Regions from separate parts of the Providencia sp. R33 genome, predicted to be linked through region 2. Evidence: predicted binding sites of a transcription regulator. Region 2 holds the regulator's gene; each other region holds the start of a gene.
The links. The regulator PhoB, encoded in region 2, activates phosphate uptake and scavenging genes when phosphate is short. The targets are predictions, from matches to a motif close to CTGTCATAAAACTGNCNNAT.

Region 1 (2,279 bases), 580 kb from region 2:
TGGATGAAGGCACATGGCCACCGAAAGCGGGTGAAGTATCCATCGAACAAACCGTGGTCAAAGAGCTAGGGTTAAAGCTGGGTGATAAGCTGACATTTAATGCGGGAGCACAAGTTTTTTCGGCGACAGTAAGCAGTATTAGGACGGTGGATTGGGAAAGTTTACGACCAAATTTCTACTTTATTTTCTCGGAAGAAAGCTTATCGAAAATGCCAGCAACATGGCTGAGTAGCTTCCATTATGAAGGTGATGGCCAGTTATTGACGCAACTTAGCCGCCATTACCCAACAATTAATGTGTTGGATACAGGGGCGATCATTACACAGATTCAGCAAATTCTTCAGCAAGTCAGCCAAGCCCTTGAAGTGATGGTGGTTTTGGTTATTTTCTGTGGATTACTGTTATTGCTGGCGCAAATTCAAGTGGGAATGAGCCAACGGGAACGGGAGCTGGTGGTTTATCGAACCTTAGGGGCAAGCAAAAAACTGATGCGCAGAACGCTATGGAGCGAGTTTGCATTGCTTGGCTTAATGGCAGGCCTTGCAGCAGCCTTTGGTGCTGAAATTGCCCTGTGGTTATTGCAGAGCAAAGTGTTTGATTTCCCATGGCAACCTGAATGGCGTATGTGGGTGTTATTGCCTCTGTGTGCGGCTATTTTGCTGTCTATTTGTGGCGGCTGGTTAGGCTTGCGTTTATTAGGCACAGGCAGCCAGCACCGCAGATTACCCAATGGGTGATTAGTTTATAATGAATAATTGGGCGTGAAATTATTTACGCCCAATTAAAATAACTGTCTTCAATCCTTCACAAAACCTTCATTCACTCAAGTTATGATTCTGCCGTCGATTATTGATAGCCTTAAAGTGGAAACATAACCATGCAGCATAAAAATTCAATTAAACGTTCAGTTAAACAGAAAGTAGGTTCATTTTCTTTATTGGCAAGTTTGATTTCATTTAGCCTCTCAGGGTTTGCTCAACAAGAGGTGCCTGCCACATTAGCAGGGCACTCTATTCTTCCCGTTGATTCTACTGTTCCTGCGCCACAAAATGCGCCTTCAGACTTACAAGTTAGCGGTAAATTCACCACGGGGACACGCGTTGATACCCTCGGCAAAGTGGAAGGGAAATCCGCTGATCGCCCAACAGGAAAACACATTCCAATTAAAGGGCAGCCATTACAAGGCCATTCGGGGATTAAACGCATGGCAGATGGCACCTATTGGGTGTTAACAGATAATGGCTTCGGTAATAAAGTGAATTCACCAGACTCGATGCTGTATGTAACGCAATACGATATCGATTTTAAATCAGGCAAAACCACACCACTCAAAACGGTTTTCTTCCATGATCCCGATAAAATCATTCCTTTTCATATTATTAATGAGAGTACACAGGAACGTTATTTAACGGGCAGTGATTTCGACCCAGAAAGTTTTCAATTTGCTGATGGTGCGTTATGGGTAGGGGATGAGTTTGGCCCATACCTGATAAAAATGGATTTGGATGGGAAAGTGCTAGCCCTGTTTGAAACGCAAGTCGATGGCAAAAAAGTGGTTTCCCCTGATCATTACCAAGTTACCACACCGGGTAAACCAACGGATAAAGTGACTTTTCAAGTTAATCGCTCAAAAGGGTTTGAAGGGATGGCTTCCTCGCCAGACGGTTCAAAACTGTACCCAATGCTTGAAGGCGCAATTTGGGTTGATGAAAAACAAGATTATGAAAATGTGGATGGCAAACGAGCTGCACGTATTCTTGAGTTTGATGTGAAAAAACAAGATTGGACAGGTAGAAGTTGGTTATACGTATTTGAAGACAATCAAAATGCTATCGGAGATTTTAATTTAATCGATGAGACCCACGGCTTAATTATCGAACGTGATAATGGTGAGGGGACATCGGATAAAGCCTGCGCCGCGGGCAGTACAAGCACGGAAAATTGCTTTAGTAACCTAGCGAAATTTAAACGCGTATACCGCATTGCTTTTTCAGACGAAAACGTTGGCGGCGCGGTTGATAAGCAGGCGTACATTGATTTAATGAATATTAAAGACCCAAATAGTCAAGCAAGAAAGCCACTGAATGATGGCGTATTTACTTTCCCATTCTTCACGATTGAGAACGTGGACGTGGTTGACGGCGAACATATTATTGTTGGAAATGACAATAACTACCCATTTTCATCGAGCCGTGAGCCTAATAAAGCCGATGACAATGAATTTATTTTGTTGAAAGTGCCTGAATTGTTAAAGCCTTGATTGACTTTGTGCCACCTCA
Region 2 (2,279 bases):
TGTGCCGATATAAATATCGCGTACGGAATCGGTGAGTTCCGCGCCAATCACCGTTAAATGCCCGGTGGCAATAATTGGGATATCCAGACCGAGCATTACCCGTTGCTCTAGGGCAAGTAGGTAGCTGGCTTGGTAATGATCATGAATGGCAGTTTGAAGTGAAAGTTGTTTTTCTTCAATACTTTGCCCTGCAACACTTAGTTGGATATCCCGAGGTCGTAAAAAAGGAATTGCACACACAAGGCCAATGGGTTGCGCTTGTTTATTGTGCAGAGTGATAACATTCGGCTCACTGCCAGAGGTGACCACTTGAGTATTGAGGTAGCTTAATAGTGAGCTTGATTCATTCAGAACAGAGACGGAATCGTGGTTTCCGCTCAAAATGACCAACTGGCAACCCGTTTTTTGCAAATCTACAATAAATTTATTATATAACTCACGGGCATAGCTTGGGGGGGACCCAGTATCGAAAATATCCCCTGCCACAATGACGGCATCAACGTGATGAATTTCGACTTGGTTCACTAGCCAATTTAAAAAGTGTTGGTGCTCAGGCGCACGGCTTTTGGTAAAAAAGTATTGGCCAAGATGCCAGTCAGAGGTGTGAATAATGCGCATGAGCCATCAGTTCCTGTCTTCAATAAAGGGCATAAATTACTGCTATCCAGTATACCTTATCCTATCAAAACCTCGTGTTTTTCTCGTGTTATGGCGGAATTATTTCACTTAGATGACATTTACCCGCTAATATAAGGAGAAATATTTGATTTGCGAATAGACATTCATAATTCTGTCATAAAAGTGACGCATAATGCGTTCACATTAACAATGTCTTCTTATTTACAGGAACAATCATGGCAAGACGCATTCTAGTGGTTGAAGATGAAGCGCCCATCCGAGAAATGGTTTGTTTTGTATTAGAACAGAATGGTTTCCAGCCGATTGAAGCTGATGATTATGACAGCGCAATTGCACAGTTAGTCGACCCTCTGCCCGATTTAGTGTTACTAGATTGGATGATCCCCGGTGGTTCAGGGCTCCAAGTGATTAAACATATGAAGCGAGATAGCGCCACTCGCGATGTCCCTGTGATGATGTTAACCGCTCGTGGGGAAGAAGAAGACCGCGTGAAAGGCCTCGAGGTCGGTGCAGATGATTATTTGATTAAGCCGTTTTCCCCGAAAGAATTAATTGCTCGTGTGAAAGCGATTCTCCGTCGTATCTCGCCAATGTCGACAGAAGATATCATCGAAATGAATGGGTTAACCTTAGACCCAACCTCCCACCGAGTGACCAGTAACGAAACCCCAATTGATATGGGACCAACGGAATATAAACTTCTGCATTTCTTTATGACGCACCCTGAACGTGTTTACAGCCGTGAACAGCTCTTGAATTATGTGTGGGGCGCGAACGTTTATGTTGAAGATAGAACGGTGGATGTACACATTCGGCGTTTAAGAAAGGCGCTAGAAACTGAAGGTCATGATAAAATGGTGCAAACAGTACGCGGTACGGGCTACCGTTTCTCTGTTCGTTATTAACGACAAATTAGGGAGAGACATGCGTGCTTGAACGCTTATCGATTAAACAGCTGATTTGGGGGCTGTTTTTATTTATTTTACCGGCGCTGATTTTGTCCGTTTTTATCGGGCACTTGCCTTGGCTGCTAGTGGTTTCATTACTGGCCGCTTTAGTGTGGCATGCATATAACTTGCTGAAATTGTCTTATTGGCTTTGGCTGGATAAAAGCATGTTACCACCTGAGGGGCGAGGGGGCTGGGAGCCGATATTTTACGGTATTTACCAGATGCAGCAACGCAACCGTAAACGTCGCCGCGAATTAGGGCAACTCATTAAGCGCTTTCGCAGTGGGGCTGAATCCTTACCTGATGCTGTCGTGATGATGACCACTGAGGGCAATATTTTCTGGTGTAATCGCCATGCGCAGGCGTTGTTAGGTTTTCGCTGGCCAGAGGATAACGGCCAACATATTTTCAATCTACTGCGTTACCCTGATTTTAGCCGCTATTTTTCAATCAAAAGCTATGACCAAGCATTAACCATTGAGCTTAATAGCGGGGAAATCGTTGAGTTTCGTATTTTGCCTTATACAGAAGGGCAGTTATTGATGGTGGCGCGAGATGTCACTGAAAAACGCCGGTTGGAGAAAGCGCGTAGGGATTTTTTTGCCAATGTGAGCCATGAACTACGCACGCCACTTACCGTTATTCAGGGGTATCTTGAGGTGATGGATGACCAAGAAGGTATGCCTGCCG
Region 3 (2,279 bases), 500 kb from region 2:
CCAGTTATAGAAGTCGAGAACCGCTTTGCCTTTCTCAGCATTGGCTTGTTCTTTGTGTACTAAGATGAACGTCGTTGACGTGATTGGCCATGCGTTCGCGCCGTCACGGTTAGTCAGGTCTTGTGCAAACGACTTAGACCAGTCAACTTTTTTCGCTGCTGCGCTGAAGCTTTCACCCGTTGGTGATACCGCTTCGCCATCCGCAGAAACTAACTTAGTATACGCAAGATTATTTTGTTTTGCGTAAGCATATTCAACATAACCGATAGAGCCTGGCAGACGTTGTACGAATGCAGCAACACCGTCGTTACCTTTACCGCCTACGCTGTTTTTCGGCCAGTTAACGGTTGAACCCGCACCGATTTCATCTTTCCAACCTGTGCTGACTTTTGCTAAGTAGCTTGTGAAGACGAATGTGGTACCTGAACCGTCAGAACGTCTTACCACTGCAATAGTTTGGTCTGGTAAGCTCACTTTCGGGTTTAATTTTGCAATAGCCGGGTCATTCCATTTGGTGATTTTACCCAAATAGATATCACCTAATGTGTTGCCATCTAAAGTCAGTTGGCCTGACTCGATGCCTTTTACGTTAACCGCCAGTACCACACCACCGATAACGGTAGGGAATTGGAACAGGCCATCTTCTTTTAATTTTTCGTCAGTCAATGGTGCATCAGACGCACCAAAATCAACGGTTCTTGCATTAATTTGTTTTACACCACCAGAAGAACCGATCCCCTGATAGTTCACTTTATTACCTGTTTCTTTCTGATAAGAGTCTGCCCACTTCGCATAGACAGGAGCAGGGAAGGTCGCGCCAGCTCCGGTCAGGCTGGTAGCAGCAAAAGAAGACATTGCAGTCAGAGATAAAGTTGCTGCCATTACGCTTGCTAAGGTGGTACGCGTCATTTTCATAATCCCTCCGGGGATGTATAGAAACAATCAAGTATAAAATTGTTGGGTGTATGTCACGGTAGGAAAAATAGGACAATTTAGTTACGACAACATGTCGTTTTTATGACAGTTTTATGACAATTGATTATTTTTTCACTGAGGAAGAGATAAAATCAGGCAGGATAAAAATAAAAATAATTTAAATTCAATTAGTTAGAAAAATATCATATCAAGATAAGTTTGAAAAAGAAAAATGACAGACTGTCATAAAAGCGAAAATATTTTTAGTCTAGGCAAAAAAGGATAGCGCTAAATAGTTCAAGTTATCGATAGGCGGCCAAGTAAGGGTATCTCGGGGAGCATACACAAGTATGTGACCCAAGTAACCGAGCGCAGCCAACAACGCTGTAGCGCAAAGTGTGAAGTGTATTTAGCTAAATACAGATAATACTCAAAACAATTTGTGCCGCAGCTAGGCGGCCAAGTAAGGGTATCTCGGGGAGCATACACAAGTATGTGACTCGAGTAACCGAGCGCAGCCAACAACGCTGCGGTGCAATGTGTGAAGTGTATTTAGCTAAATACAGATAATACTCAAAACAATTTGTGCCGCAGCTAGGCGGCCAAGTAAGGGTATCTCGGGGAGCATACACAAGTATGTGACTCGAGTAGCCGAGCGCAGCCAACAACGCTGCGGTGCAATGTGTGAAGTGTATTTAGCTAAATACAGATAATACTCAAAACAATTTGTGCCGCAGCTAGGCGGCCAAGTAAGGATATCTCGGGGAGCATACACAAGTATGTGACTCGAGTAACCGAGCGCAGCCAACAACGCTGCGGTGCAATGTGTGAAGTGTATTTAGCTAAATACAGATAATACTCAAAACAATTTGTGCCGCAGCTAGGCGGCCAAGTAAGGGTATCTCGGGGAGCATACACAAGTATGTGACTCGAGTAGCCGAGCGCAGCCAACAACGCTGCGGTGCAAAGTGTGAAGAGTATTTAGTCTTCTTTTTCTTTGAGGGGGAGAAGAGCCCTAATCGCAAACCCGCCACGCTCACTTTTGTGGATCTCTATACTCCCTTCATGGGCATCCACTATACGGCGTATAATCGCTAGCCCTAAGCCAGTTCCCGTATTACTGCGTGCTTTTTCACCTTGTACAAAGGGTTGGAACAAGCGGTGTATATCTTCTTCTTTGATACCTGCACCATCATCTTCCACTTGGAACCAGACAAAATCCTCAGTTTTACCGCTGCTCACTTTGATCCAGCCATTCCCATAACGATAAGCGTTCACAATCATATTGGTGATTGCACGCTTAATCGCTAGCGGGTTACCGTTCACGACCATTGAGCCCGGTTCTAACGCCGTTTCGATTTCGC

Region 1: the regulator PhoB is predicted to act here: its motif matches at 791-810, upstream of J6836_RS01480 (esterase-like activity of phytase family protein).
Region 3: the regulator PhoB is predicted to act here: its motif matches at 1,016-1,035, upstream of pstS (phosphate ABC transporter substrate-binding protein PstS).

What each region holds. Positions count from the first base shown of each region.
Region 1 is NZ_CP072453.1:311,626-313,904, forward strand. It holds gene ybbP (putative ABC transporter permease subunit YbbP) at 1-737, shown strand, start outside; gene J6836_RS01480 (esterase-like activity of phytase family protein) at 878-2,260, shown strand.
Region 2 is NZ_CP072453.1:4,481,867-4,484,145, forward strand. It holds gene sbcD (exonuclease subunit SbcD) at 1-618, opposite strand, end outside; gene phoB (phosphate regulon transcriptional regulator PhoB) at 855-1,544, shown strand; gene phoR (phosphate regulon sensor histidine kinase PhoR) at 1,568-2,279, shown strand, end outside.
Region 3 is NZ_CP072453.1:3,980,366-3,982,644, reverse strand. It holds gene pstS (phosphate ABC transporter substrate-binding protein PstS) at 1-915, opposite strand, end outside; gene envZ (two-component system sensor histidine kinase EnvZ) at 1,897-2,279, opposite strand, start outside.